Regions from separate parts of the Pseudoalteromonas sp. PS1M3 genome, predicted to be linked through region 2. Evidence: predicted binding sites of a transcription regulator. Region 2 holds the regulator's gene; each other region holds the start of a gene.
What was found. Region 2 encodes FliA, which starts transcription of late flagellar genes. Its sites were predicted from a motif close to CTAAAGNTNNNNNNNNNNNNGCCGATA; they were not measured.

Region 1 (10,115 bases), 1.4 Mb from region 2:
GCTTATCAGTTCCGAACGTAGCTACCGGGCAATGCCATTGGCATGACAACCCGAACACCAGCGGTTCGTTCACTCCGGTCCTCTCGTACTAGGAGCAACCCCTCTCAATTCTCAAACGCCCACGGCAGATAGGGACCGAACTGTCTCACGACGTTCTAAACCCAGCTCGCGTACCACTTTAAATGGCGAACAGCCATACCCTTGGGACCGACTTCAGCCCCAGGATGTGATGAGCCGACATCGAGGTGCCAAACACCGCCGTCGATATGAACTCTTGGGCGGTATCAGCCTGTTATCCCCGGAGTACCTTTTATCCGTTGAGCGATGGCCCTTCCATTCAGAACCACCGGATCACTATGACCTACTTTCGTACCTGCTCGACGTGTCTGTCTCGCAGTTAAGCTGGCTTCTACCATTACACTAACCGTACGATGTCCGACCGTACTTAGCCAACCTTCGTGCTCCTCCGTTACTCTTTGGGAGGAGACCGCCCCAGTCAAACTACCCACCAGGCACTGTCCGTAACCCCGATTCAGGGGCCAACGTTAGAACATCAAAACTACAAGGGTGGTATTTCAAGGACGACTCCAACAAGACTAGCGTCTCATCTTCAAAGTCTCCCACCTATCCTACACATGTAGGTTCAATGTTCAGTGCCAAGCTGTAGTAAAGGTTCACGGGGTCTTTCCGTCTAGCCGCGGGTACACAGCATCTTCACTGCGATTTCAATTTCACTGAGTCTCGGGTGGAGACAGCGTGGCCATGGTTACACCATTCGTGCAGGTCGGAACTTACCCGACAAGGAATTTCGCTACCTTAGGACCGTTATAGTTACGGCCGCCGTTTACCGGGGCTTCGATCAAGAGCTTCTCCGAAGATAACCCCATCAATTAACCTTCCGGCACCGGGCAGGTGTCACACCGTATACGTCATCTTGCGATTTTGCACAGTGCTGTGTTTTTAATAAACAGTCCCAGCCACCTGGTCACTGCGGCTCCCGTCCGCTTAGAGAGCAAGTCTCATCACAGATAGGAGCGTACCTTCTCCCGAAGTTACGGTACGATTTTGCCTAGTTCCTTCACCCGAGTTCTCTCAAGCGCCTTAGTATTCTCTACCTGACCACCTGTGTCGGTTTGGGGTACGATTCGGTATAATCTGAAGCTTAGAGGCTTTTCCTGGAAGTATGGCATCAGCAACTTCACTACCGTAGTAGCTCGTCTCGTGTCTCAGGTTTAATGTTCGTCCGGATTTACCTAAACAAACGCCCTACTCACTTTCACATGGACAACCATCGCCATGCTTGCTTAGCCTTCTCCGTCCCCCCATCGCAATTATACCAAGTACGGAAATATTAATCCGTTTCCCATCGACTACGCCTTTCGGCCTCGCCTTAGGGGTCGACTTACCCTACCCTGATTAACATGGGATAGGAACCCTTGGTCTTCCGGCGTGCGGGTTTTTCACCCGCATTATCGTTACTCATGTCAGCATTCGCACTTCTGATACGTCCAGCATACCTCCCGGTACACCTTCAACCGCTTACAGAACGCTCCCCTACCACTCATACAAAGTATGAATCCGCAGCTTCGGTGCATAGTTTAGCCCCGTTACATCTTCCGCGCAGACCGACTCGACCAGTGAGCTATTACGCTTTCTTTAAAGGATGGCTGCTTCTAAGCCAACCTCCTGGCTGTCTGGGCCTTTCCACATCGTTTCCCACTTAACTATGACTTTGGGACCTTAGCTGGCGGTCTGGGTTGTTTCCCTCTTCACGACGGACGTTAGCACCCGCCGTGTGTCTCCCGGATATTACTTTACGGTATTCGGAGTTTGCAAAGGGTTGGTAAGTCGGGATGACCCCCTAGCCTTAACAGTGCTCTACCCCCGTAAGTATTCGTCCGAGGCTCTACCTAAATAGATTTCGGGGAGAACCAGCTATCTCCCGGTTTGATTAGCCTTTCACTCCTAGCCACAGGTCATCCCCTAACTTTTCAACGTTAGTGGGTTCGGTCCTCCAGTTGATGTTACTCAACCTTCAACCTGCCCATGGCTAGATCACCGGGTTTCGGGTCTATACCTTGCAACTATTCGCCCAGTTAAGACTCGGTTTCCCTACGGCTACCCTAATCGGTTAACCTCGCTACAAAATATAAGTCGCTGACCCATTATACAAAAGGTACGCAGTCACAGAACAAGTCTGCTCCTACTGCTTGTACGTACACGGTTTCAGGTTCTATTTCACTCCCCTCACAGGGGTTCTTTTCGCCTTTCCCTCACGGTACTGGTTCACTATCGGTCAGTTGGGAGTATTTAGCCTTAGATGATGGTCCACCTATATTCAGTCAAAGTTTCACGTGCTCCGACCTACTCGATTTCACTTAAAATGTCTTTTCATGTACGGGACTATCACCCTGTATCGTGGCACTTTCCAGAGCCTTCCATTAACACATAATAAGCTTAAGGGCTGTTCCGATTTCGCTCGCCGCTACTTTCGGAATCTCGGTTGATTTCTTTTCCTACGGGTACTTAGATGTTTCAGTTCTCCGCGTTCGCCTCGTTAACCTATGTATTCAGTTAACGATACCTGCAAGCAGGTGGGTTTCCCCATTCGGAAATCCTAGTCTCAAGTGCTTTTTACTAGCTTGACTAGGCTTATCGCAAGTTAATACGTCCTTCATCGCCTCCAACTGCCAAGGCATCCACCGTGTACGCTTAGTCACTTAACCATACAACCCAAACGGGTCTTTGTTTTGTGACAGTTTAACTTCGCCAGAAGTTAATATTGAATACTAAAGTAGATACCAATCAATCGACTCATAAGAGTGATTAAATGGCACTGAATGATACTGCTATCATTCTTTTTTACTTTTGAAAACTCTGTACAAATAACAATGTTATTCATACGAATTTTATTATCAGCTTTTCCAAATTTTTAAAGAGCAAGAGATACAAAAACCTCTCAAAATTAAACACACTCTATTCTCAGGCGATTTAGCTGCCCGATAAAGAATATTTATTTTTAAGAAGTAAAAGTGGTGGAGCTAAGCAGGATCGAACTGCTGACCTCCTGCGTGCAAGGCAGGCGCTCTCCCAGCTGAGCTATAGCCCCACATATGCTGGTCTTATTGTTTAGTTACCGACTTCGTGAAGAAGTGGTGGGTCTGAGTAGATTTGAACTACCGACCTCACCCTTATCAGGGGTGCGCTCTAACCAGCTGAGCTACAGACCCAAACAATAAGTGTTGTTCTCTTTACAATAACAATCATCTGTGTGGACACTACGAACAAATAAGTTCTAAATCGTATAAGGAGGTGATCCAGCCCCAGGTTCCCCTAGGGCTACCTTGTTACGACTTCACCCCAGTCATGAATCACTCCGTGGTAAACGTCCTCCCGAGGGTTAGACTATCTACTTCTGGAGCAACCCACTCCCATGGTGTGACGGGCGGTGTGTACAAGGCCCGGGAACGTATTCACCGCGTCATTCTGATACGCGATTACTAGCGATTCCGACTTCATGGAGTCGAGTTGCAGACTCCAATCCGGACTACGACGCACTTTAAGTGATTCGCTTACCTTCGCAGGTTCGCAGCACTCTGTATGCGCCATTGTAGCACGTGTGTAGCCCTACACGTAAGGGCCATGATGACTTGACGTCGTCCCCACCTTCCTCCGGTTTATCACCGGCAGTCTCCTTAGAGTTCTCAGCATTACCTGCTAGCAACTAAGGATAGGGGTTGCGCTCGTTGCGGGACTTAACCCAACATCTCACAACACGAGCTGACGACAGCCATGCAGCACCTGTATCAGAGTTCCCGAAGGCACCAATCTATCTCTAGAAAGTTCTCTGTATGTCAAGTGTAGGTAAGGTTCTTCGCGTTGCATCGAATTAAACCACATGCTCCACCGCTTGTGCGGGCCCCCGTCAATTCATTTGAGTTTTAACCTTGCGGCCGTACTCCCCAGGCGGTCTACTTAATGCGTTAGCTTTGAAAAACAGAACCGAGGTTCCGAGCTTCTAGTAGACATCGTTTACGGCGTGGACTACCGGGGTATCTAATCCCGTTTGCTCCCCACGCTTTCGTACATGAGCGTCAGTGTTGACCCAGGTGGCTGCCTTCGCCATCGGTATTCCTTCAGATCTCTACGCATTTCACCGCTACACCTGAAATTCTACCACCCTCTATCACACTCTAGTTTGCCAGTTCGAAATGCAGTTCCCAGGTTGAGCCCGGGGCTTTCACATCTCGCTTAACAAACCGCCTGCGTACGCTTTACGCCCAGTAATTCCGATTAACGCTCGCACCCTCCGTATTACCGCGGCTGCTGGCACGGAGTTAGCCGGTGCTTCTTCTGTCAGTAACGTCACAGATGTGAGGTATTAACTCACACCCTTTCCTCCTGACTGAAAGTGCTTTACAACCCGAAGGCCTTCTTCACACACGCGGCATGGCTGCATCAGGCTTTCGCCCATTGTGCAATATTCCCCACTGCTGCCTCCCGTAGGAGTCTGGACCGTGTCTCAGTTCCAGTGTGGCTGATCATCCTCTCAAACCAGCTAGGGATCGTTGCCTTGGTGAGCCATTACCTCACCAACTAGCTAATCCCACTTGGGCCAATCTAAAGGCGAGAGCCGAAGCCCCCTTTGGTCCGTAGACATTATGCGGTATTAGCAGTCGTTTCCAACTGTTGTCCCCCACCTCAAGGCATGTTCCCAAGCATTACTCACCCGTCCGCCGCTCGTCAGCAAAGTAGCAAGCTACTTTCTGTTACCGCTCGACTTGCATGTGTTAGGCCTGCCGCCAGCGTTCAATCTGAGCCATGATCAAACTCTTCAATTAAAAAGTTTTGTGTCTTTCGACAGCTCAATGAATTCTGAATTTATTTAATATCTTTCGATATTGAATTGACTGTGTTGAATAACTACCTAAGTAATTATTCTGTTGGTCACTCAGTTTCAATTGAGACTCTAATTTTTTTGCTTCACTTAGCGAACTAAGCTTGGCTGTTAGAACTCAATCTGTACGAGTGCCCACACAGATGATTGCTTTATATTGTTAAAGAACGTTGCGACGTTGTCGCTAGGGATGCGTATAATACATCCTTTATTTTTCGAGTCAATACTTTGTTTTAAACTTTCTTATGATAATTTAAAACCGAAGTTTTACTTAACTCTCTGAGCCGCTAACACTTTGCTATGCTTCGGCGTTTCCCGTCTCAGTGGGGTCGCATTATAGGGAGATCCGAAAACAGATCAACCCTTTTTTTAGATCTTTTTACTGTTCGAACAAAATTAGAACAAAACCACAAAAAACCATGTTAAAACACGCTTAAATTGATGTTTTTTTACACTGCTTTTTATAATTTCATATAAATATCATTGCTAAGTTCGTTTAAGACGTTAAGATAGCAAGTTCACAATGTTAAATTAATGTTTATTTCCTGTTTATTGGTAGATCTAAAATGAAATTACCCGATCAAAAATCTTTTATCTTTTCTGTTGTTATTGCTGTAGTTGGTTTTGTTATTGTTAAGTTCGCCCTTGGAAGCTTAGAACTTGACCCTGCAATTGTATTTGCTGTTGGCTTATTAATAGGTGGGCTAGTTATTGCTGCTATGTCTTCTGACGTTTTAGAAGAGGCCGAAGTAAAAACTAAAACACTTTACGTTGGTAACCTTCCTTACCGTGCAAACGAAGGTGTTGTTCGTGCTTTGTTTGAAGAGCAAGGTAAAGTATTCAACGTTCGCCTATTAAAGGATAAAAATACAGGCAAACGTCGTGGCTTTGGTTTTGTTGAAATGGCGCAAGCTGATGCAGACAATGCTATTGCTAACTTGAACGATAGTGAGTTCCAACAACGTACTTTAAAAGTTCGTGAAGCAAAACAAAAACAAGAAGATGATTCTAATACGCTTCGAGCTCAGGCGGATCAATCAGTTTAACTAGCTTAACCGCAAGTTTATCGCTGATCACATTAGCCGTTGCATAGTATTGCAATGGCTTTTTTATGCCAGGTATATTTTGTGCTAATAAACCTGACTCAGTTAATAGATAAATAACCCTATTTGCTATTGCTGCACCAGAATCCACCAGCTGAATGCTATTTTTAAAGTGCTCACTAATCTGCTTTGTAAGTATTGGAAAGTGAGTACACCCCAATACAATCACATCTGTTTGCTTTTCAATATTCAAACCTTCAAGTACAGCATGTAATTTATTTGTATCTAAATAGCCATTAAAGAAAAGTAATTCAGCAACGTTTACCAACTCAACACTGCTATATAAGTTAACAGTTACATTACTAGCGTGCTGCGCTATTAACTTTTTTGTATATGAGCTCGCTATTGTGGCAGGTGTTGCCAGTAAAGCAATGTGATTTAAACATGTTAATTCTGCGGCGGGCTTGATTGCTGGTACAACACCAACTATGGGTATATCTGTAATTTTGCGTACAGCACTTAATGCCGATGTGGATGCCGTGTTGCATGCTATTACAATTAAATCGACGTTTAGCTTGTTTGACTTAATGAAATGAATGAGCGAACACAAACGATTAATAATTGTTTGTTGTGTTTGAGCTCCATAAGGTAAGAAAGCATTATCCATAAAATAGCTATATTGAGCATTCGGGATACGTTGCTTTATATGATCAAGTACTGTTGTGCCACCAATCCCTGAATCAAAAACCATTATATGCGCTGACAAACTACCGTTCCTATTATTAGATTAGAACGGCAGTTTGCCATGTGATTTTTGCAAAAGAAAGTAGTTTAATGTTGAGGTTAAACTTCCTCTGCTGTTTGCTTTGTCGCGCTATTTATCTTATTAAGGTTTTCAAACATAGCTTTTGTGTAATCAACCAGTTTATCGATCTCACTTTGATCTTCATTAAGCCACTGCATAATACCTGATAATTGATTTTGAATACCTAGCTCGGTTGCTTTAGAAAATGCCTCTCGGAGGTCATCATTAAAAGGCGCTACTTTATCTGCAATTACTTTTTCTGGAGCCGGTTTATTTTCTTCGTAACCCTTTATTGCAGCAACTGTTTTGGTTTGGCGTAAATCCATTGAAAATGCGACAAGTTGTTCATTGCCTAAACTAAGCTCTTGCGCCTCTTCAAATGCCTGCTCTAAATCGCCGCTAAAAAAGGTCTTGCTTACGTTTTGTAGGTTTTCCATTAACTCATTAATTGCTTCTTGCTCTTTATCATTAAGGTCGCCGTTAACTGATATTGAAAATGAAAGCTCTCTCGATTGTGATGATTCACTTACGAATGCCTCCCCTCCCTCAGCACGCTGATAGCTACTAGCAGACTGAGATTTAAACGCATCGGCAAAACTTATCGTTACTTCATCACCTTCTGCGGTTGTGAAACTGTACTGAGCATTATTACTTAAACTTGTGTATTGTGCTTGAGTTACCCCCACACTAGCGGGCATTGGGTTGAACAAGTTATCTTCAAACTTATCAAGGCCATCAAAAATACCTTCTTTTGATTTGTTGATTCCCTCTTGGGTTTCATCGTTCAGAACGCCGGATTCTTTTAACTCATCAACAGCGTCATCAATACCTATTTGCACCCCCTTACGGGCATCACTTAGCATACCTTTTAATTTATCGTCATCGGCACCATCAGCTTTTGCTTTATTAACGGCGCCGGTGACAAAGTCGAGTACATTTTTAACTATTGCTTCAAAATCAAAAAGGGGCTTATCTGCTTTTTTTTCTTGAACAGGCAAACCAAGCTGCTCTGCCATTTTATCACCTAAAACTTTAGCAGCTAATTCTTTACCTCGTTGCTGATAGCTGTCTTGCGGAGACGCGATGGTAGGTTGTTGTACATCAGCTTTGTTGTTGAATTTGTTTATGTTCTGGCTTGGTACAAAGCCATAATTGCCTATTTTCATGAATCGTCTCCTGAGCATGCGTAGTTTGTTATCGGCCAGGGCATAAAAAACTAAAGTAAACCGTGCAAAAAAACATCATTTATTCTAGCCAAAACTAGACAAATGCGAACCGCTCCCTACAATAGCGCCGATAAACAGATCTTAGATAAGGTAGTAACGCGAATGGCAGTTATTAAAATAGATACCACACAGTACCAAGCGCAGTTAAGTGAAAAAGAACAGCGTATAACTTCACAGTTTCAACGTTTTGGTGTGGAGCAGCTAGAAGTATTTAGCTCGGAGCCAATTAACTACCGCCAACGTGCCGAATTTAGAGTATGGCATGATGGAGACGATCTGTTTCATATAATGTTTGATCAGCAAACTAAAGAAAAAATACGCGTTGATACGTTTGACCCTGCGGCACCGCTTGTTGGTGAAATCATGCAGGTGATGATTGAAAACCTTAAACCATGCGAGGTTTTACGCCGGAAGCTATTTCAAATAGATTACCTGTCTACACTCAGTGGTGAAATTTTAGTGAGCTTGCTTTATCACAAGCCGCTTGATGATGAATGGCTACGTGAAATTAAGTCACTAAAGGCAAAACTGAGTGAAAAATATAAAATAGATTTTATTGGCCGAGCACGTAAGCAGAAAGAAGTGCTAGGTGATGACTTTGTAACAGAGCAATTAACTGTAAATGGCCAAGAACTAATTTACCAACAAGTAGAAAATAGCTTTACGCAACCTAATGCAAAAGTAAATATAAGTATGCTTGAGTGGGCACAAGATTTATGTAAACCACTTAAAAATGATTTACTGGAGCTTTACTGCGGTAATGGTAACTTTTCTATTGCGCTAGCGGGATCTTTTAATAAAGTACTCGCAACTGAAATATCTAAATCGTCTGTTCACTCTGCTCAATATAATATTGCCAAAAACAATGTAGACAACCTAGATATTATTCGTATGTCGAGCGAAGAGTTTACTCAAGCAATGAATGGCGAACGTACTTTTTCTCGTTTAGACGGTATTGACCTTAAAAGCTATGACTGCCAAACCATATTAGTCGACCCGCCACGCGCTGGTATGGATGAGTTAACCTGTGATTTAGTGGCTAATTACGAAAACATAATTTATATATCGTGTAATCCTGACACACTGGAACGCGATTTAGATCATTTAACGCGTTCGCATAACGTTAAGCGCTTTGCGATATTTGATCAGTTCCCTTATACACATCACATAGAGTCGGGTGTTTTCTTACAGCGTAAATAACCAACCAAAATTAAAGTGCCAGTGCTTTTATAAGTGCTGGTATTTGCTCTTCACTAAATACTTGAACTCCATTCTTTATTAATAATGCTGCAGTTAAACCTAGACCTTCGATTTTTATTCCGCGATGCTTTCCATCATATATTGTATTTCGTCCGCAAGAAGGGCTCGATTCTTTAAGTAAAGCAAAACGAACTTTATTTTTTTACAAAGTTCTAGCGCTATATTAGCCCCAGTTTGAAATTGCTCTGTTACATCTTCTCCTGAATTAGTAATTACTTTCCCCTGTATTATTTCAGCAGGAGCTCTAGGAGTAGATAGCCCACCAGCCACTTCAGGACAAAAGGATATTATTTTCTTATTACTTTGCCATACCCGTAATTGTGGATGCTGTAATGTTTGTCCTTTCCCATCATAACGAACAGGCTGCCCTAGCAAGCAACTCGATACTAATATTTTTTTCATTGCTACATCCTTATAAAGCAAAAAAGCTCCTTAAGGAGCTTTTTTGCTTTTAGCTAAACTTACTTGTTAGCTAAGTAATTAATTAATTTACTGATATCTTCAGGAGCTGTAACACCCGATTCACGGCCTAAGTTTAATTTATACTTACCGTTTACGATAAATGTGGGTACACCACGAAGAGCACCTTTTTCTTTAAAGTATTCTTGATCACGTTTCATCTTAGAACTTAATGTACGAACCGAAAAGCTTTTAAATAACTTATCAAACTTATCGCCATCAACACCTTGCGCAACAAACACATCTTTCACGTCAGCTAATTCGTTAAATTTAGCGCGCTTAGTGTGAATATGATTAAAAATAGCTGCGATAAGTTTCTCTTTTTGAGGAAGTACTTCAGCAGTTGCAAGTGCTTGGCTCATCATTTGTTGGTTTTCTGGATTACGAACACCCACAAAGTCAACGTGACTCTTTTTAAACTTAAC
Region 2 (10,115 bases):
AACAAAGAAGGCAAACATAATGGTCATATAATCCGCATAAGATACTAACCAGCGCTCTGTATGCTGGTTTTTATAGGCCGAGCGACCAAATCGTCGACGCATCATTTTTATGCGTCCACTAGGCTTGGCCGTTCAACACGATAAGCTTCTAACTTTAGCTCAATGTTCATTGGGCTTTGGCCATCGCTGATTGCAATTATCCCTTCTGCAAGCATTTCGTGGTAAAGCATCTTTTCTTCTACACGTTGCTTGAGCTTATGTGCCATTGGCAAAAATAATAAATTAGCTAACCCCACCCCATAAATCGTTGCAATAAAGGCTGTTGCAACCCCAGCGCCAAGCAATTGCGGATCGGTAATAAAAGACATAGCCTGAATGAGCCCAAGAACAGCTCCTAAAATACCGATGGTAGGGCTATAACCGCCCATTGCTTCGTATACACGCGCAGCTTCAAGCAAACGCTCACGCTCCAGCATTAAATCTATTTCAAGCGTATCACGTAGCCTCTGCTCTGAACCGCCATCAACAAGTAAACTCAGCCCTTTTGCTGCATATACATCTGAGTGAGTTAGGGCTTCATCCTCTAATGCCAAATATCCTTCTTGTCTCGCTTTATGAGACCAACGTTTAACTTGCTCAATTGCATCATCAATATTGTAACTGGGAGTCACAAATACCCAGTGACTCATTCTAAGCATTTTTTTAAAGGTACTAGTAGACGTTTGCAGCATTACAGCGCCTACTGTCCCACCTAGTACTATAATGAGCGCAGGGCCATTAAAAAGGGCGGCAATAACACCACCTTCTAAATGATAGCCAATTGCTATAGCACTTAGTGCTACAATTAAACCAAGTACAGAAAGCTTATCCACAACCGGTTTCACTTTTTATCCGCGTTGCAATATCGTCAAGCGCTAAACTCTCACTTGAAAGTCCCGCATTAGCAACAGCTTGTGGCATACCATAAACAACACAGCTTTTTTCATCTTGTGCCCAAATAGTGGCGCCAGTTTGTTTTAACATTCTTGCGCCATCTCTACCATCAGCCCCCATGCCGGTTAAAATAATAGCTAAAACATCTCCCTGATAAGCTTTTGCAATACTTGCAAATGTAACGTCAACACTGGGCTTATAAGTGATTCGCTCGCTATTGTCTTCAAAAACGCGCAATGTTTTAGAACCACCTCGACCTTCAACCATCATTTGTTGCCCGCCAGGAGCCAAATAGGCAGTTCCAGGGTCAAGACGATCACCTTGCTGTGCTTCTTTTACTTTTATTTTGCACAATCCATTTAAACGAGCTGCAAATGCCGGTGTAAAAGCAGCAGGCATATGCTGGATAAGTAAAATGGGATGCGGAAAATTAGCGGGTAATTGCGTAAGCACATTTTGTAAAGCAACAGGACCACCAGTAGATGTACCGATAGCCACAAGCTTGTATTGCTTGCCACTTGCACGAGTTGGTACGTTGTTTTGTGTTTTTGTTAATGTCGATGCGGTTGTTGAACGCTGAAAACTTCTATCTGGTTGCCTGATTGAAGACCCAGTATTACTGGTTTTATCAGGCACAGAGCGTGCCGCTGGTTTCTGGTGTGTTATTGGCCTAAAGGCTCTAGGAATGCGCTTATTACCAATTTCTTTGACTTTAGCTTGAAGGAGCTTTATCGCATCTTCATTATTACGTGCAATATCTTCAAACTTTTTAGGTAAAAAATCCATCGCTCCAGCATCAAGCGCATCAAGTGTTGCTGTTGCGCCAGCACGGGTTAAAGAGGAAAACATTAATATTGGCGTGGGGTTACTTGCCATTATCTCTTTAACAGCACTGATACCATCAAGCACAGGCATTTCTACATCCATCGTGATCATATCAGGACGAAGCTGAGCCGTTTTTTCTACAGCCTCTCTGCCATTAATGGCAAAACCTATAACTTGTATGTCGCTGTCTTGTTCAAGGATTTCGCTTACTCTACGACGAAAAAAGCTCGAATCATCAACAACTAAAACTTTTACGGCCATTTAGCTCTCTTATTAAATTTATACGTAGGTACACATCTTGTGTGTACCTACTTTATGATTTAGCCAGCGTAGTGTTTTAACATATTTGGAACATCTAAAATTAGTGCAATTCCACCATCTGATGTAATAGTTGCGCCTGCCATACCTGGAGTACCTTGCAAAAGAGCATCAAGAGGTTTAATTACAACTTCTTCTTGACCTATTAAAGAATCAACTACAAAACCAACCTGCTGAGTACCTATTTGAACAATAACAACATGACCTTGCGCTTTGCGCTGAGTGCGATCTGCTCCTTTAACTAACCAATGCTCAAGATAAAATAGCGGTATCGCTTTCTTACGTACAATAATGGTTAATTGACCATCAACAACATTTGTTTTGGTTAGATCTAAATGGAATATTTCGCTTACACCTGCTAATGGTAATGCAAATGTTTGTTCGCCAACTACAACCATCAAGGTTGGTAATATCGCAAGTGTTAACGGTACTTTTATTTCTAAAATTGTACCAACACCTAGCTCTGACTGAATACTCACTGAGCCATTAAGTTGAGTGATTTTAGTTTTTACAACATCCATTCCCACACCACGGCCTGAGATGTCAGAGATCTCTTCTTTGGTCGAAAATCCTGGTGCAAATATTAAGTTGTAGGCTTCAGTATCCGATAAACGACTTGCTTGATCGTGATCTATTACCCCTTTACCAATCGCTATCTTTTTGAGCTTTTCTGCGTCCATACCCGCACCATCATCTTTGATGGTAAGCAAAATATGGTCTCCCTCTTGAGACGCTGAAAGTGTAACATTACCCGTCCGAGGTTTGCCTGCTGCTTCACGGTCAGCTGGCATTTCTATACCGTGATCCACTGAATTTCTAACTAAGTGAACTAGTGGGTCTGCAAGTGCCTCAACTAAGTTTTTGTCTAAATCGGTTTCTTCACCAACAAGCTGTAAACTAATATCTTTATTTAAGCTTCGTGCTAAGTCACGAACAACGCGAGGGAAGCGGCCAAATACCTTTTTAATTGGCTGCATTCGCGTTTGCATTACTGCGCCTTGGATATCAGCCGTCACAACATCTAAGTTAGAAATGGCTTTGCCCATTGCTTCACTTTCTGAGTTAGTGGCTAAACTTACCAATCTGTTACGAACAAGTACAAGCTCACCCACCATATTCATTATTTGGTCTAGGCGTTTTGTGTCAACTCGGACTGTTGTTTCTGCTTGCGGAGGAGCTGGCTTTTTCACAGCTGCAGGCGCTGGAGCTGCTTTTTCTGCAGGCTTTTGCACTGGTTTTGGCGCAGCGGCTTTTACAGGTTCAGGCTTTTTAACAGGCTCACTTACCTTAGCCACAGGTTTAGCAGCGGGCTTCGGCTCTGAAGCTGCAGGGCTCTCTATTGATTTAGGGGCACCTGATCCATGAAGTTCGTCAAGCAATGCTTCAAACTCATCATCGCTAATTTCATCATCGCTAGAATCACTTGCAGGTGAACGTGTTGAAGGCGTTGCAGAACTTTCTGCAGAATTATTAGTTGCTGTTTGCTCTTTTACAGGCTCACTGGCCGCAACAGCACCAAAGCTTCCAACGCCATGAAGTTCATCAAGTAAGTTGTCAAACTCATCATCTGTAATGTCTCCACTGACATCACTACTACTGGACGCGCTTTCAGCTACTGGGCTTTGACCTTTTCCATGTAATTCGTCTAGTAAGTTTTCAAATTCATCTTCTGTTATTTCGTCAATCTGAGTTTCATCATCGCTTTGTTCAACTGTTCCACCGCTAAATAGCTCGTCAAATGCAAACGGATCTTCTTCATCAGTTCCTGAGGCTTCCTCGGCAACTGGGGCATCAATAACCTCGGCTTGAGGTTCTTCAGTTGAATCAACGGGTGAGTCACCAGCAAGCTCTTCTTCTGTTGGAGGTAAACCTAGTTTATGAAGGGTTTCAAGAAGTTCGGGATCGGCGGGTTCTGGTTTGTCACGATTTTGAATGGTGGCAAACATCTCGTTAATCGTATCGAGAGCTTGTAAAATTACGTCCATCAATTCCGAATTAACCGTTCGTACGCCTTGTCTAAGCAGGTCGAAGACATTCTCTGCGCCATGACATGCGTCAACGAGCTCGGTCATAGCTAAAAACCCAGCACCACCTTTTACAGTGTGAAACCCTCTAAATATGGCATTGAGTAATTCGGTGTCCTCTGGATTGTTTTCCAGCTCAACTAACTGTTCAGATAAAAGCTCTAGGATTTCTCCTGCCTCTACAAGAAAGTCTTGTAAAATATCTTCATCGACTTCAAACATGCAGTTACTCTCCTCTTAGAAGCCCAAACTTGATAAAAGATCATCGACTTCATCTTGATCAGATACAACATCATTACGTGATTCTTTATCAATAATAGGGCCTTCTGGACCTGCTAAAGTTTGTTCGTCTAATGGTTCATTTGTTTTTTGTTGTTCTATTTTTTCGGCTTTGCTTTCGCTTTGATCAGCGAAGGCTGTCAAAAGATGAATTAAGCTTTCTTCAACTTCTCTAACAAGCTCAATAACTCGGCGAATAACTTGGCCGGTTAAATCTTGATAGTCTTGTGCCATAAGTACATTAGTCATCAAACTTTGCAGCTCATCGGTTTTATGATGAGAATTGTTCATAAACTTATCAATGCTGTGGCATAACGATTTAAACTCCCCTAACTCAATCTCTCGATTCATTAGGCGATCCCATGTCGGTTTGATATGAGATATTTCGTCTGCCAACTGTTGAGCAATTGGTAGGCTAGCCTCAACAGCATCCATTGTTTTATTCGCGGCATTTTCTGTCATTTCTATAACATAATTGAGCCGTTTTTTTGCATCTGGAATAGCATCGGTAGTTAAGTCAGATAAGCGAGTGTCTAGCTCAAAGCTTTTTAAAGCTTCATGCAATTGACGGGTTAACTTTCCAACCTCAGCAAATATTTCAGATTGCTCCTTAGAAGCGGTATCTAAAATTAACTGATTGGCTTTGTCTTGCTCACCGTTTTCTAGAAAAACAACGAGCTGACGAGCTTGTTCTAAAGTTATTTGAGGCGCAGCAAGTGCTGACATAAGCCTCTCCCCCTATCATTAGCCTAAACGTTCAAATACTTTTTCTAATTTAGTTTTGAGTGTTCCAGCAGTAAATGGCTTAACGATATAACCATTCACACCTGCCTGAGCTGCCGCTATAATTTGTTCTTTTTTAGCTTCAGCCGTTACCATCAATACTGGAATGTGTTTAAGCTTATCATCCGCACGTATTGCTCTAAGTAGGTCTATACCCTGCATTCCTGGCATATTCCAATCGGTAACAACAAAATCAAATACTTGATTTTGTAGCATTGGCAAAGCGGTTGACCCATCGTCTGCTTCTTGAACATTAGTGAAACCTAAGTCACGCAACAGATTTTTAATAATACGTCTCATTGTTGAAAAATCGTCAACAACCAGAATTTTCATGTTTTTATCCAAAACATCCCCCAGTGAGGTCTTAACCTTGTTTACTTACTACTAATTTATCCAGTCATTGATTTTAGCTTTAAGCTTAATCATCGCCTGACCATGTATTTGACTTACACGCGATTCACTTACATCGAGTATATGCCCTATTTCTTTTAAATTCATTTCATCGTTATAGTACAAAGACAGCACCATTGCATCACGTTCTGGTAAAGATTTTATTGCACCTAATAAAGACTCGTTAAACCGCTCATTTTTAACATTATTAAACGGTTTGTCTAGCGCTAAATCTTGGCCCACTGGACTGATGGCATCTTCATCAACACCAAGGTCTTCAATACCGAGTACTTTACTTGCATTTACATCGTTTAAGATATGATGGTACTCATTTAACGAAATTTCAAGTTTTTCAGCAACTTCTATATCTGTCGGCTCACGGTTTAAGCTTTTTTCTAAAAATGCAATTGTTTCGGCCACCAAACGGCTTTTACGATGCACTGAACGGGGTGCCCAATCGCCACGTCGCATCTCGTCAAGCATTGCCCCACGAATACGAATCCCCGCAAAAGTTTCAAAGCTAGCCCCTTTGGTTGCATCAAAACTTTTAGATGCTTCAATCAGACCTATCATTCCTGATTGTATTAAATCGTCCAGCTGCACGCTGGCTGGTAAACGCGCTATAAGATGACATGCCACTTTTTTGACAAGTGATGCATGTTTTTCAACAATCACATTTAAATTTTGTGCTGATTGATATCCCATAACTTTATTCACCAATGTTGTCATAATTAGCCGTTTACTAGTTTCTCTATGAAAAACTCCAGATGACCTGATGGTTGATTAGGTATTGGCCATTTAACTGCTTTTGTTGCTAACGCTTGAAACGCAAGTGCCGCCGGCGAATTAGGAAAAAGCTCTACAATAACTTTTTGGCGACGCGTTGCTTTGCGCATATTTTCGTCGTAGGGAACCGTTGCGACCAGGTCCATTGATACATCTAAAAAACGATCGGTCACTTTGGAAAGTTTAGCAAATAACTCTTGCCCTTCACGCATACTACGGACCATATTTGCAACAATTTTAAATTTGTATACACCATGCTCGCGACTCAACACTTTAATGAGCGCATAAGCATCTGTAATCGATGTGGGCTCGTCGCATACAACAACCATGACGTCTTGTGCCGCGCGAGAAAAACTCAGCACCATGTCTGAAATACCTGCGGCTGTATCGACAATTAAAATATCAAATTCTGTATTTAATTCACTAAAAGCCCGTATAAGTCCCGCGTGCTCTGAAGGCGACAATTCAACCATACTTTGAGAGCCTGACGTTGCGGGTACAATCTTTATACCTGCGGGGCCTTCAACTAAAATTTCATCAAGTTCACATTCACCAGATAAAACATGTGATAAGTTACGTTCAACACGTAGTCCTAGCATAACGTCACAGTTTGCTAAGCCTAAATCGGCATCAAGAACCAACACTCTGTTACCTTGCTGGCCTAATGCAATTGCAGTATTCAGAGAAACATTTGTTTTTCCTACTCCACCTTTACCGCCAGTGACAGCGATAACTTTTACGCCGTTGTTATTGTTTTGACTCATTTTGCGCAGGCCACTTGCTTGATCTAATACTGTGTTAATCATACATCCCTACTGTGCTTGGCGCCACTGCTTGGTGCCTTGAATGTTGTGCTTTTGCTCTTTTTAAATAGAGTTGCTCAGCCTTTTTAACTAGTTTTTCAGCATTTGCAACTCGAATATCTTCTGGTACTCGTTGACCGTTAGTAAGATACCCTATTGGAAGGCGATTTTGAATCGCTATACTAATAATCTCACCTAAACTTAAAGATTCATCTAATTTGGTGAATATACAACCACTTAACTGCACTTTTTTAAAGTGCCTAACGGTTTCTTGCAACACATGTATTTGCGATGTTGCGCTGAGCACTAAATAACTGCGAATATCAACACGCTGATTACGCATTAGCGTATTAAGTTGCTCTGTTAAGCGCAAGTCGCGTTGGCTCATACCCGCAGTATCAATTAATACTAGTCGTTTATTTCGTAAATGATATAAAACTTCAGCTAATTCATTAGCATCTTTAACTTGCTTTACACCACAACCTATAATTCGGCCATAAGTGGCGAGTTGCTCATAAGCACCAATTCTGTATGTGTCTGTTGTGATTAAAGCAACTTTGTCTGCACCGTATTTTTGTGCGCCAAGCGCAGCTAATTTAGCAACGGTTGTTGTTTTGCCAACACCCGTTGGGCCGACTAAGGCGTATACACCGCCTTGACGTAAAATCTCGTTGTTGGTTGTCTGCATCTGATCTTCAACCATTGTTAAAAGTGCTTTCCAACCTTGCTGGCGAGATACATCGTCAGGTACGAAGCACGCCATTTGCTCAGCAACATCTTTATCTATTCCCATACCGACTAAGCGATCAATCATGCATGCACGAGTAGGATCGCGTCTTGCCATGTCTTGTTGCATAAGCCCTGACACTTGATGTTCTAACAATTGACGAATGGCATTCATTTCGTCACGCATTGACGAAATTTGCTCACTTTCAGTATGCTTAGTTTCTTCGCGAGGTGTCACTGGACTGTCAAGATCATCAAAACCACTTTCTAAATCATCAAATCCAAGGCTGTCTGCTTGTGTTTGCGGACGCGCTGAAGCTTGACGTTCATTAATGAATATAGGACGAGGACGCTGCTCTTGAACTGGCTCTTGGTAGTTGTCTGTAGTATCAATACCTGATTGAGAAAACATAGAAGCCAATTCTGCAGAACGAGGGCGTGGGGCTTGACGCTCTAATAATGCCTGAAGACTATCGGCTACTTTCGCTTGTGGCTCTGGTTTAGCGCGAAGAGGCTCTGGTTTTACAAAATTATGCACTGGCTGTGTTTTTGTTGAGCTTTGTGCTGGAGCGCTAAGTGCTTGCTCTTTTTTAGGGGCTGCTTTGTCATAATCTACTGCTGCTACAATTTCTACACCGTTAGCTAGTTTTTTATTTGACATAATAACCGCATCAACACCTAATTCGTCTTTAACTTCTTTAAGTACTGTGCGCATATCTTTAGCAAAAAAACGTTTTATTTTCATGATTCAACCCCTTTAAAATCTTATTGTTGGCCAACAGAGCTGACTATCTTGATCTGTCTTTCATCTGGTACCTCTTGATAAGACATCACCCTTAAACCCGGGATGGTGTACTTAACAAAACGAGATAACACAGTGCGTAACATTCCCGACGTTAGCAATATTGAAGGTTCACCGGACATTTCTTGATTTTGATGCGCTTCATTTAGTGACACTTGAAGTCGCTCTGCAAGTCCTGGCTCTATACCGGCACCTTCGTCGCCTGCATTTTGTAGTGACTGATGCAACATCTGTTCCAACTCAGGCGCCAAGGTTATGACAGGGATTTCTGAAGACATGCCTACAGCGTCTTGAACGATTAATCGACGTAATGAAATACGTACTGCAGCCGTTAGCACATCAGGGTCTTGGCTACGTGGCCCATACTCAACAAGGGTTTGTACAATTGAGCGCATATCACGAATTGCAACGCCCTCATTAAGTAGATTTTGTAGTACTTTTACTATCACAGTTAACGGTAATACGTCAGGGACTAAACCTTCAACTAAGCGAGGGTGGCTTTTACCTAACATATCTAATAAGTTCTGTACTTCCTCGTGACCTAACAGCAGTGCTGCGCTGTTAGTAAGCAACTGGCTAATGTGTGTAGCCACAACTGTAGCTGAATCTACCACGGTATAGCCAAGCGATTGTGCTTCGTCTTTTTGATCTGGTTTTATCCATACCGCATCAAGCCCAAAAGCAGGGTCTTTAGTTTCAACCCCTTTAATTGGCCCAAATACTTGACCTGGATTTATTGCTAACTCATCACCATGCTTGAGTTCACCTTCACCGGTAGATACCCCCATAAGCGTAATTCTGTATGCATTAGGGTCAAGCTCTAAGTTATCGCGAATATGTACGGGTGGAACTAAAAAACCCAGCTCTTGAGAGAGCTTTTTACGAACACCCTTAATACGATTTAGCAGCTCTCCGCCTTGAGACTGGTCAACCAAAGGAATTAATCTGTAGCCCACTTCTAAGCCAATTACATCTACTTGCTGAACGTCATCCCAGCCAAGTTCTTTCTGCTCTTGCTTGTTGGCAACGCCCGTACCAGCAGTTCCATTTGCAGCAGCCTCGGCTTCTGCTGCAGCCACTTTTAATTTACTTTGTTGAGTGTAGTAAGCTAAATAACCTAATAATGCACCTAGGCTTAAAAATGCTAAATGAGGCATGCCAGGCACTAAGCCCATGGTAATTAAGATGCCAGAGGCTATAAATAAAGATTTTTCGTTGCCAAGTTGTTTCTTAAACTGGTCGCCCATATTGAGAGACTCGTTTTGGCGTGTTACTACAATTGCGGTACCAATTGATAGTAGTAATGAGGGGAGCTGAGCCACCAAGCCATCACCAATCGTAAGGAGTGTGTAAACTTCCATAGCTTGGCCAAAGCTTAAGTCATGCTGGATCATGCCAACAAATAGGCCACCAACAATGTTAATAATTAAAATGACGATACCAGCA
Region 3 (10,115 bases), 310 kb from region 2:
AATAAGACCAAGGTTTCCAGCAATCCCTTTTAAAGTGTGTATTAAACTATAGCTATTTTGAGTGTTTAGCTGAGGCTCGTTTATAAGTGTGTCGAAGCGTTTGTCATTGTCTTTAATAAATTTAGTGATTTCAGTCAGCTGTTTACACTTCGATCCCCATAACGCTAATCCTTTTTTAAAATCGATGTGTTTTGCATTTGGATCTGTTTGTGCTATTTCGATTTCTTTCGAAACACCTAAACCAAGTACTTGTGCAATTTCTTGATTTAATTGATTAATGTCAATTGGCTTGTTTGCAAACCCATTCATGCCTGCTTTTTTAGCTAATAGTTTATCTTGCTGTAAAACGCTGGCGGTTAAAGCAATAATAGGAATATTTTTTAACTGTTGTTGTTTTTCTATCTCGCGTATTTTTATCGAAGCTTCAATACCGTCACATTCTGGCATGTGAATATCCATTAAAATGACATCAAAATCGTGTTGTTTGAAGGTGTCAATTGCCTCAAGACCATTACTCGCTTTTGTAACCGCATGGTGATCCCTGGAAAGTAATAACGAGAGAAGCTCAGTATTTTGTTCTATGTCGTCAACGACCAAAATTCTTAGGGCAGGTAACTGTGTATGAAGGCCATCAAAATAGTCAATTTTTTCTTCATCACCCACTTTAAGAGGAAGCGAAAAATAAAAGCAGGTGCCTTTATTTATTTCACTGACTAAATTTATAGTTCCCCCCATCAGCTCAACAAGTTGTTTGCTGATAGTTGTTCCAAGCCCTGTACCACCAAAGCGGCGGGTAGTCGTTCCGTCAGCTTGGACAAAAGGTTGAAAAATAGCGCTCACTCTATCCTTTTCAATCCCAATGCCGGTGTCTTGTACTTCAAAAAATAAATGCCCATTTTGTGTGGTGCTTACGGTAATGGTCACAGAGCCATGCTCTGTAAACTTAATCGCATTGCCAATAAGGTTAGTTAAAATCTGTCTTAACCTGTCTGGATCACCGTAATAGGTATTTTGCACTGATTCTTTAATAATAAGATGAAGTAAAAGATCTTTCTTTTTTGCTTCTAACCAAAACGTTGAAATGATGCTGTCTATAACGGGTTTAAGGCTAAAGTGAACTGCCTCAATGGTCAACTTACCACGTTCTAATTTAGCTGAATCGAGTACCTCGTTAAGCAAGCGAAGAAGCGAACGGGCTGCGTTATTAACGGTAACAAGGTGCTTTTGCTGCTCATTATTGAGTGGTGTATCCATGAGCAGGTCGCTAAAGCCGATAATAGAGTTCATAGGGGTGCGTATTTCGTGGCTCATATTAGCCATAAACGACTGTTTTGCTTGTGCGGCTTCTTCAGCGATGAGTTTCGCTTTTTCGAGCTTCTCTTCGTACTCTTTACGCTCGGTGATATCAACAAACACGCCATCTATCCACTGAGCTTCGTCTTTATTATTAAAGTAAAAACTACCTTGGTCTAATAACCATAAAACTTTACCATTTCTATGACGAATTCTATATTCGATAGAATATTGGCGCTTTTCTTTAACTGCTGAAGTTACTGCATCTATTACTGCCTGTTGGTCAGTTTTTAAAATAAGGTCGTTAAATTCTAAGCAATGCTCAGTAAATTCATCTGATTGATAACCTGTTAACTCTAAAATACTTGGGCTTATGAATAACATACTCCAATTATCATCTAGCCTACATCTAAATACAGCACCCGGCATATTGTTTATTAAAGAACGGTATTTTTGCTCTTTTTCAACAAGGCTGCGTTGTAATTCACGTTGTTCGGTTAAATCAGTGATATAACCAACATAAAGTGGGGTTTGTCCTGGCTGGTTAACTTCACCAATGCCTATTCTAATAGGAAAAAGATGGCCTTCTTTGTGTTTTGCAAAAATTTCACGGTTTACACCGAGCACCTTGTTTGAGTTAACATCTTTTGCATTAGAGAGGTATTCATCGTGATGCTTAGCGAGCTTTTCATCCATTAACATTTTTATATTTTTGTTTTTTACTTCATGTTCTTGCCAGCCAAAAATATGTGTGGCTGAGGCATTAAAACTTAAAATATGCCCTCTGTGATCAATCGTTACTATGGCATCGATGGCTGTTTCGAGTATGGCATTCAGGCGAGACTCATCGGCAGACTTTTCTTCTAGCAACATTTTATAACGAACCATTCCGTTAATAACCGCCACGACGCTTGTAATAGCAACCGTTGCTGTAGCAACAGCAATTGCGACAAATGTAAGACCGGCGGATGCGTTAATATCATCGAATAGCAGTGGCGAAGTTGCAACAAAACGGGTTGCTGCCATGCCCATATAGTGCATTCCTGCAACAGCAAGGCCCAAAATAATTGCGCTTATGGTGCGGCTTTGTAGAGGCGTTAATGTAGGGAAAAATTTATCTAAGTTAAATCGACTATAAAGAGCAATAAAAGAAAGTGCTATTGCAACAAATATTGATAAAACAAACATAAGTGGGTCGTAGCGTAATAAAGGAGCCAACTCCATAGCGGCCATGCCGCTATAATGCATTGTGCCAATGCCTGCGCCTAATAATACAGAACATAAACCAAGTATTTTGAAGCTCGCTTTATTGTTAATTAAAATAGAAATTGCAAATAGGCAAGCAAAAAAAGCAGGAAGAAAAGACAATATAGTTATTGTTGGGTCGTATTTAATATTTGTGCAGAGCGAGAAGGCCAGCATACCGATAAAGTGCATACTCCAAATACCGGCTGAAAATATAGCAGCGGCAGTAAATTTTGCTAGGCGTTCATAATTATGAAATTTTGTTTCTTTGGCTAAATCAATCAATCGGGTTGTAAAAAAAGAAGCGAATATTGCTATTAAAACAGATATAGATACTAAAAGAGGGTCGTAAACGCCGTTAACTACTAGGCTAGGGTCGTGGTCTGTAATAAAAAATGCAGATAGCATATTGGCTCAAAAATTAGTCTTTAGGTAGCCAGTTTAATATATTCATCATATAAATAAATACTTAATTAACTAGAGCGGTATAAAAAATGAGTTTGTTTCAATTTTTTAACGTATAGTTTTCAAGTTATTATTTTTTATATTTATTTTATGCAAACTGATAGAAAAATATTTTGCTATTATATGAATGACACAGATGATAACCAACATGGGGTTACATCAAATTAGCATATAAATATTTGTAGTGAATACTTAAAATTAGGTTAATGAGAAAAAGTAGTGTTTGATTACCAGCTAAAAAAAAGTAAACGAAGAAAAACAGTCGCTATAAAGGTACATGATCAAGCTGTTACTGTATATGCTCCCCATTATGTTGCCCAAAAACAAATCGATAGTTGGTTACTTGAAAAGCAGCCCTGGATTGAAGCACAATTAAAAAAGCAGCTTAATGCAGTCGATATTAAGCAGTATCCCCTTATCCATAATAAAATTAAGATATTTTCTGACTGGGTTAAATTAAGTTTTTTAGAAAGCTCATTATCTGATATTCAAGAACACAATAATGTTTTGTTAGTAACACACTCTACTAGAGTAAAAAATTACAATGGTAAATACGAAAGTTTGATTAAACAGTATTTAGAAGAGAAGTTGGCGGCGTATATTGAAATGCGTATTAACTATTATTGCAAAATAATGAAAGAAGAATTGCCTCAAAAATTAAGTATTGCCATATATAAGCGCCGTTGGGGGAGTTGCAACAGCAGGCGAGAACTAACTTTTAATTTACACCTAATAGGGGCTCCTCATGCCGTGATTGATTATGTAATTGTGCATGAACTTGCTCATTTGCAGTATTTAAACCACAGTAAGGACTTTTGGGCTAGAGTAGAGGCATTTTTTCCTGATCATAAAATTGCATCAGATTGGCTAAAAGCAAACGGAACAAGTTTACAGTGGGTGTTTTAAGCTAATTTGAATATAGGAATATAGGAATATAGGAATATAGGAATATAGGAATATAGAAATATAGAAATATAGAAATATAGAAGAAGTGGTGGAGGGAGCTGGATTCGAACCAGCGAAGGCTGAGCCGTCAGATTTACAGTCTGATCCCTTTGGCCGCTCGGGAACCCCTCCACACTATTTTTGTTACATTTGGCCCCACTTAACTTAGCGGTAAGAAAAGTGGTGGAGGGAGCTGGATTCGAACCAGCGAAGGCTGAGCCGTCAGATTTACAGTCTGATCCCTTTGGCCGCTCGGGAACCCCTCCAATGCAACGGCGCTGATAATAGCAAAATGTGCCTTTAAGTAAAGAAAAAAGCTAAAGAAAATTTAAATAAAGCCGATAAATATTCATTACTCATTCCAATCGGCTAAAGTCTATGCAAATCGATGATTTGTTAATCACAGAGCAGCAATTAAGTACTCGGTTAAACCAAAGTGTACATGCAGACCGCCGTGGTGAATTTTCATTGCTGTTAGCAATGCTTTCACAAGATGCTTTAGATTTTAGTCAATTTCATTTACCTAAAAGTGAAATTGAAGATAACACAACTCAAGAAGCGCAGTTAAGAGAGCAATTAGGAGCAGGACCAAAGCAGCCATTAGCACCCAGTGAATTTAATATGCTAATTGGGCAGTTTAATGCACAGCGTTTGTCTTTGGTTGGTGAAAATAAAGGCATGGCCGATATAAAGTTAAATCAGTGTTTAAACCCTGAGCCCTTTTCGATTAGAGATGATGTAAACCACATACCCCTACCCATTATAGATAATTGTGAACTTGCTGTGCGAAGACGTTTACAAAAAGACGAAATAGAAATAGATAATCCAAAAATGGATGTCGCAGGCTTTTATGACGTTCTAACAGACGTAAATCAGCGTGAACCATTACATTTGACGATGGCATAATTTATGATTTCATCAAATAGTGTCTAGTTACACTACCCATCACTGATTAAATTTTACGACTGCACCAAACCCCAATTGACTAAAAATTGATTTAATGTAAAAAAAGCATCCAAAAATTAAATGCAATTGCTATAATGGCTACAAATGGTATGACATGAATGCCGTTATCATTAAACCAAGGTAATTAGGAACGTAATGAAGAAAACATTCACGCTAAATCACGAGAAAATCAAATACCCTCGTATGGTTGATGCTGCAAAGCATGAAGTGAAAAAATATTTGAAAAGAGAGCGCAACAAAACTCTACCAGAAGATGCAGATTATTGGGCATTTGACTGTAAGTTTGGTAAAACGGTTGAAGATGCGCAAGTGGTTCATGTAGCTGAAATCAGCAACTGTATTAGCGATATTGAAAAGCAAGAATTGATGTCTTTTTACTTAGAAATATTGGCAAAACCTGCACAGCGTCAACAGCTAGACCTTGATAACGACGAGTAATAATTAGCGTTTGTGCATATCAAATTATTTAAATGGGCCATTGGCCCATTTTTTATGCCTATAGATTACCTTCAAGCTTTTTTCTTTTGAGCTAGCTCAAAGTATTTTACATCGTTTTAGGGCTTCAACTGTTGAATTGTTATTAACACTACTTTTTCCTTCAATATTAACCACTTAATTAATAGTGGTAGTACTAAACCTAAAAGGTTATAAAGGGAGTTGTGTTTAATAAATTTACGAAGCTATGCATTAAATGTGAGTATTTAATTAGCAACGGAGTGAAATAAATAATGTACTTCACTTAAAAAGAGGGGATTACGCGCTATGGCATTTTTTGTATTTTTTTGCGCTGCCACAAGGGCAATCATCATTCCTGCCAACTTTTATATCAGCGACCGGAAATATAATACCATCGAGATATCGCCACTGGTGTTGCTCTTTTATAAATTGAGAGCGCTCATGTAACACACAATATAGGTTTTGATAAAAATAGGTAGCTTTAAACTCAACGACCCCTTTATTTTCATCGCTGTTTGTTTCAATAACAGATAAGCTTACAAATCGACAACTGGTCGCAAATTCTTTAATTTCATTTACAGGGTTTTCAGCTTGCTTTTCACTTGCATATGTTTGGTATACGTATTTAGCATTTTTTTGTACGTAAGCTGTATACCTAGAGCGCATTAACTGCTCGGGTGTTTCTGCTTGTTTATCACCTAATAGCAGTGGTTCACAGCAATCTTCGTAATTTTTTTGGTTTCCACAAAAGCAAGTGTTGTTATTTAAATAATTCATAATTGTTACATAAGATTTAAAACATCATTTTAGCAAGCTTGCTGTATGTAAGGTATATCAAGTACGTCAGAATTTTTAATAAAACAGTATAACTTTGTTTTTGTGTTACTTAAGTTAAGCGATAAGTTGCTCAATAACTGATTGTTTAACATATCAGTCCATGTAATGACCGCTGCAAAGTTACCATTATGCAGTGCGCTACGCAGTACATATTCTAAATTTACTAAATGTTTTTGCCTAATGACTAATAGTTTACTTGTGTCTATTGAACATGAATCAAGCAAAGCTTTACTAGGAACATGATCTGGTGCGATTAATAAAGTCCAAGCATTTAAACTATTATACTGGTGTAGCACCTTTAACAGCTCAAACGTTGCCGATATATCATCTTCAATTTGAATCACGTTAACACAATCAGATAGTTCGTCTTGTTGATAGCTTTTTACTGTTCTTACGGTTATTGGCTGTAACATATCATCTCGCTCACTGGGTTTATATACAGTACATGTATACAGTAGTTTATACAGTGTTATGGCGCAAGTGTTTTTTTGCTATTTTTTTATACAAATTTATATTCTATTTTTAAGGATGTGTATTTTAATGTTTATACTGTTGATATTTATCGCTTTTATTTAAATTGGAATGTTAGTGGGTGAGTGTTTTTTATATAGGTTGAAAAGGTTTGCTTACGTTTTTTATAAATTTAAATTATAGCTCTGTACTGTATACAGTACTTTTACGAGCTAAGTTTCGGGCTTTTACTAAGGGGCAGGGGGGATTAAATGGGCATATTGTAATTGATGAATTTGTTCATATAAACTGGCTGCATAACATTGGGCATCCTTAAAACGCTTTGTTTCTATATATTTTCTTAAATCAGCAAGCGCAACTGTAGCTGGCTCATGACCCTGGCTACTCGATAAGCTAAGCCAAGCAACTCCATGAAATACACTTTGTGGAACACCTTGGCCTTTTACAAAAAACAAGCCTAAATAAAATTGCCCTCGGTGATCACCAGACATTGCCGATAAACGCATCCACTTTGCAGCTAAAGCAGGCTGGTTATTTTTTAAATAATATAGCGCCTTATTCAGCGTACTTTGTTGAGAGCTATCATTTTCAGGTGACGAATTAGTATCGCCTGGTTGTGTCACAAAAGACAAAATATTGTCTAATTGTTGTTCTAAATCATAACCTGTTGGTGTGGTTTTTATCATATGCTGTCATTCGGTATAGTTAACTACTTCAATAGTTTAGTATATCGCAAGGTAAAATGTCCTGAAAAATATACTTTTTATGATAAAATCTCGCTACTTTTTATTGTTGTAAGTTCATTATGTTAGAAGCTTTATTTAAAATTAACGAAAATGGGTCCACGGTTCGTCGAGAATGCATCGCCGGAATGACTACTTTTATCACAATGGTTTACATTGTATTTGTGAACCCTGCGATGTTAGCAGAAGCGGGAATGGATCAAGGGGCTGCTTTTGTTGCTACTTGTATTGCTGCTGCAATAGGTTGTTTTATTATGGGGTTATGGGCCAATTACCCATTAGCTTTAGCACCTGGCATGGGGTTAAACGCCTTCTTTACGTATGGCGTTGTATTAGGTATGGGATACACCTGGGAAGCTGCGTTGGGCGCAGTATTTATGTCGGGTTGTATATTTTTATTATTGAGTTTATTTAAGGTTAGAGAGTGGATAATAAATGCCATTCCATTAGTTTTAAAACGGGCTATTGCGACAGGCATTGGCGCGTTTTTAGCCCTAATAGCACTTAAAAATGCAGGCATTATTGTGGCAAGCCCCGCTACATTTGTGCAGTTGGGTGACATAACATCTGAGGGACCGTTACTGGCTATATTTAGCTTTTTTATTATTGCGGCATTGTTATATCGCGATTTTAAAAGTGGAGTGTTGATCAGTATTTTATTGGTTACTGCTATCTCACTTGGTTTAGGTTTAGTTGAATACCAGGGAATTATTGCTGCACCGCCTTCAATTTTACCTACTTTTATGCAGTTGGATTTTGCTGCTGCTTTAGAACTTTCAATGCTTAGTGTTATTTTTGCATTTTTGTTTGTCGATTTGTTTGACACGTCAGGTACTCTTGTAGCTGTAACGCAAAAGGCTGGTCTTGCAGATGAAAAAGGAAACATGCCACGCTTAGGACGTGCACTCAGTGCCGATAGCTCAGCCACCATTGCAGGTGCAATGTTAGGTACCTCAACAACCACATCTTATATAGAGTCAGTGGCGGGTGTATCTGTTGGTGGGCGTACAGGTTTAACTGCAGTGGTAGTTGGTTGCTGCTTTTTGCTAATGATGTTCTTTGCACCGTTAGCTAATATGGTACCAGCTTATGCAACAGCGGGCGCAATCTTATATGTTGCTGTACTTATGCTACAAAACCTAAAGTTTGTGGACTGGGACGATATGACTGACGCTATTCCAGTAGCCGTTGTGCTGTTAATGACGCCGCTTACGTTTTCAATTGCGCATGGTATTGCGCTTGGTTTTATTTCATATACGGCGGTTAAGTTGCTTTGTGGTAAACGCAGTGAAATAACAATTAGTGTATGGATATTAACCGTGTTATTTATTGTTAAATTCGCGTTTTTATCATAAATAACAAAGTTTTGTTTTGATATATAACTACCAGCGACGTTATGTGATTTATCCCTGTTGGGGAAGCTAAACTCTCGGTTATAAAATTTAATGCTAAAAAAGCCCATACACAGTATGGGCTTTTTTTATTATTCAGTGGAAAGCTGCTATTACCATTTCTTTTTTGGAGCAAACAGCACATCTAAATCGTCTTGTTCTTGCTCGTTTTTCTTTTTTAGGGCGCTTGCGTTAGATGCTTTTAGCTCGACGCTAATTTCCTCTAAGTAACGTTCCACTTCTTGACGTTTAGCATTTACATATTCGTCTGAATAAGGCACTGCACTAAGCGTTGCGTAGGCTTTTTCAAAATATTGTCTAGCAGAGCCAACCATACTCGCAGAACGTGCGGAAATACCGCGTTTAATTTGGCTTTCTATATTTATTTTAAGCTGCAATTTCTCAAGCAGTTTGTCTTCGCCTGTAAATACTTGGCTATTAACACGGCCCTTAGTGTGTTCAGAACGTAGGATCACACGTAATTTTTTTATCCCTTGAATTAGCGCAACAAGCTGTTTGTCGTTACTTGGTAATGCTAATGACTCACTGCTGGTTCCTTGCACCGGGTTAGATAGATGCTGTTTCATTTCTTCTAAACGGCTCTTTAGCGCTTTTGAGGTTGGCGAATGCGTAACCATTGTTTTGAGTGCTTCGGCAATTCGGCTTTGTAGAACCCTAATAACGTTTTCAGATAGCGGAATATTAGCCTGGTTCATTAATGCTTCTTCAGTTTCTTCAATGATCGCCTTTTGTTTTGTGAGTTCTTTTCGGCGCTCATTTTCTTGTTTTTCTTTGTGTTGCTGAACAGCACTTACCCAAAGTGCAATCACAACCAAAGCAACTATAAGGACAATTATAATAGACACGATCATGGTGTAATTCTCGGATTCATAACCTAATTTTTTAATATTACATTAAATATAAGCCATCGGGGTAGTTTTGCGCGAATTAACTTCAAATTAGGTAAATTAACTGTCGTTAAATATAAGGACTATGAGATTAATTCGTCTAATCTTGGCTACCTCAAGTATATTTATTATGCTAGCCTTGAGCACCACTTCGATAAATGCACGCTATAAGCTTAATCAATGCTACCAGTAAAACTGATCTAGCTTTATAGAATTGCCTTTATTTATAATAAATTACAACGTAAAAATGCAACCATGAAATTACAACAACTCAGATACATAGTAGAAGTACAAAATCATAAATTAAATGTTTCAGCAACGGCTGAGAGTTTATTTACTTCACAGCCTGGTATTTCTAAACAAGTACGTATGTTAGAAGATGAGTTAGGTGTTCA

Region 1: the regulator FliA is predicted to act here: its motif matches at 7,941-7,967, upstream of PS1M3_RS01310 (DUF5610 domain-containing protein).
Region 3: the regulator FliA is predicted to act here: its motif matches at 4,266-4,292, upstream of PS1M3_RS10065 (VC2046/SO_2500 family protein).

What each region holds. Positions count from the first base shown of each region.
Region 1 covers NZ_AP022624.1:266,372-276,486, reverse strand. The annotation lists rRNA gene PS1M3_RS01340 (23S ribosomal RNA) at 1-2,726, opposite strand, end outside; tRNA gene PS1M3_RS01335 (tRNA-Ala) at 3,034-3,109, opposite strand; tRNA gene PS1M3_RS01330 (tRNA-Ile) at 3,154-3,230, opposite strand; rRNA gene PS1M3_RS01325 (16S ribosomal RNA) at 3,306-4,841, opposite strand; gene PS1M3_RS01320 (RNA-binding protein) at 5,464-5,943, shown strand; gene murI (glutamate racemase) at 5,906-6,706, opposite strand; gene PS1M3_RS01310 (DUF5610 domain-containing protein) at 6,784-7,911, opposite strand; gene trmA (tRNA (uridine(54)-C5)-methyltransferase TrmA) at 8,074-9,171, shown strand; partial or broken gene PS1M3_RS01300 (DUF523 domain-containing protein) at 9,182-9,633, opposite strand; gene PS1M3_RS01295 (thiol:disulfide interchange protein DsbA/DsbL) at 9,693-10,115, opposite strand, start outside.
Region 2 covers NZ_AP022624.1:2,505,625-2,515,739, forward strand. The annotation lists gene PS1M3_RS11640 (flagellar motor protein MotB) at 1-105, opposite strand, end outside; gene PS1M3_RS11645 (flagellar motor protein) at 108-872, opposite strand; gene PS1M3_RS11650 (chemotaxis response regulator protein-glutamate methylesterase) at 865-2,019, opposite strand; gene PS1M3_RS11655 (chemotaxis protein CheA) at 2,079-4,322, opposite strand; gene PS1M3_RS11660 (protein phosphatase CheZ) at 4,338-5,105, opposite strand; gene cheY (chemotaxis response regulator CheY) at 5,124-5,507, opposite strand; gene PS1M3_RS11670 (RNA polymerase sigma factor FliA) at 5,547-6,257, opposite strand; gene PS1M3_RS11675 (MinD/ParA family protein) at 6,284-7,144, opposite strand; gene flhF (flagellar biosynthesis protein FlhF) at 7,137-8,612, opposite strand; gene flhA (flagellar biosynthesis protein FlhA) at 8,633-10,115, opposite strand, start outside.
Region 3 covers NZ_AP022624.1:2,190,661-2,200,775, reverse strand. The annotation lists gene PS1M3_RS10085 (MHYT domain-containing protein) at 1-2,946, opposite strand, end outside; gene PS1M3_RS10080 (M48 family metallopeptidase) at 3,223-3,909, shown strand; tRNA gene PS1M3_RS10075 (tRNA-Tyr) at 3,996-4,080, opposite strand; tRNA gene PS1M3_RS10070 (tRNA-Tyr) at 4,130-4,214, opposite strand; gene PS1M3_RS10065 (VC2046/SO_2500 family protein) at 4,327-4,854, shown strand; gene PS1M3_RS10060 (DUF6172 family protein) at 5,050-5,352, shown strand; gene PS1M3_RS10055 (YchJ family protein) at 5,668-6,147, opposite strand; gene PS1M3_RS10050 (SulA-like leucine-rich domain-containing protein) at 6,177-6,620, opposite strand; gene PS1M3_RS10045 (tetratricopeptide repeat protein) at 6,909-7,364, opposite strand; gene PS1M3_RS10040 (NCS2 family permease) at 7,484-8,776, shown strand; gene PS1M3_RS10035 (hypothetical protein) at 8,926-9,684, opposite strand; gene cysB (HTH-type transcriptional regulator CysB) at 9,976-10,115, shown strand, end outside.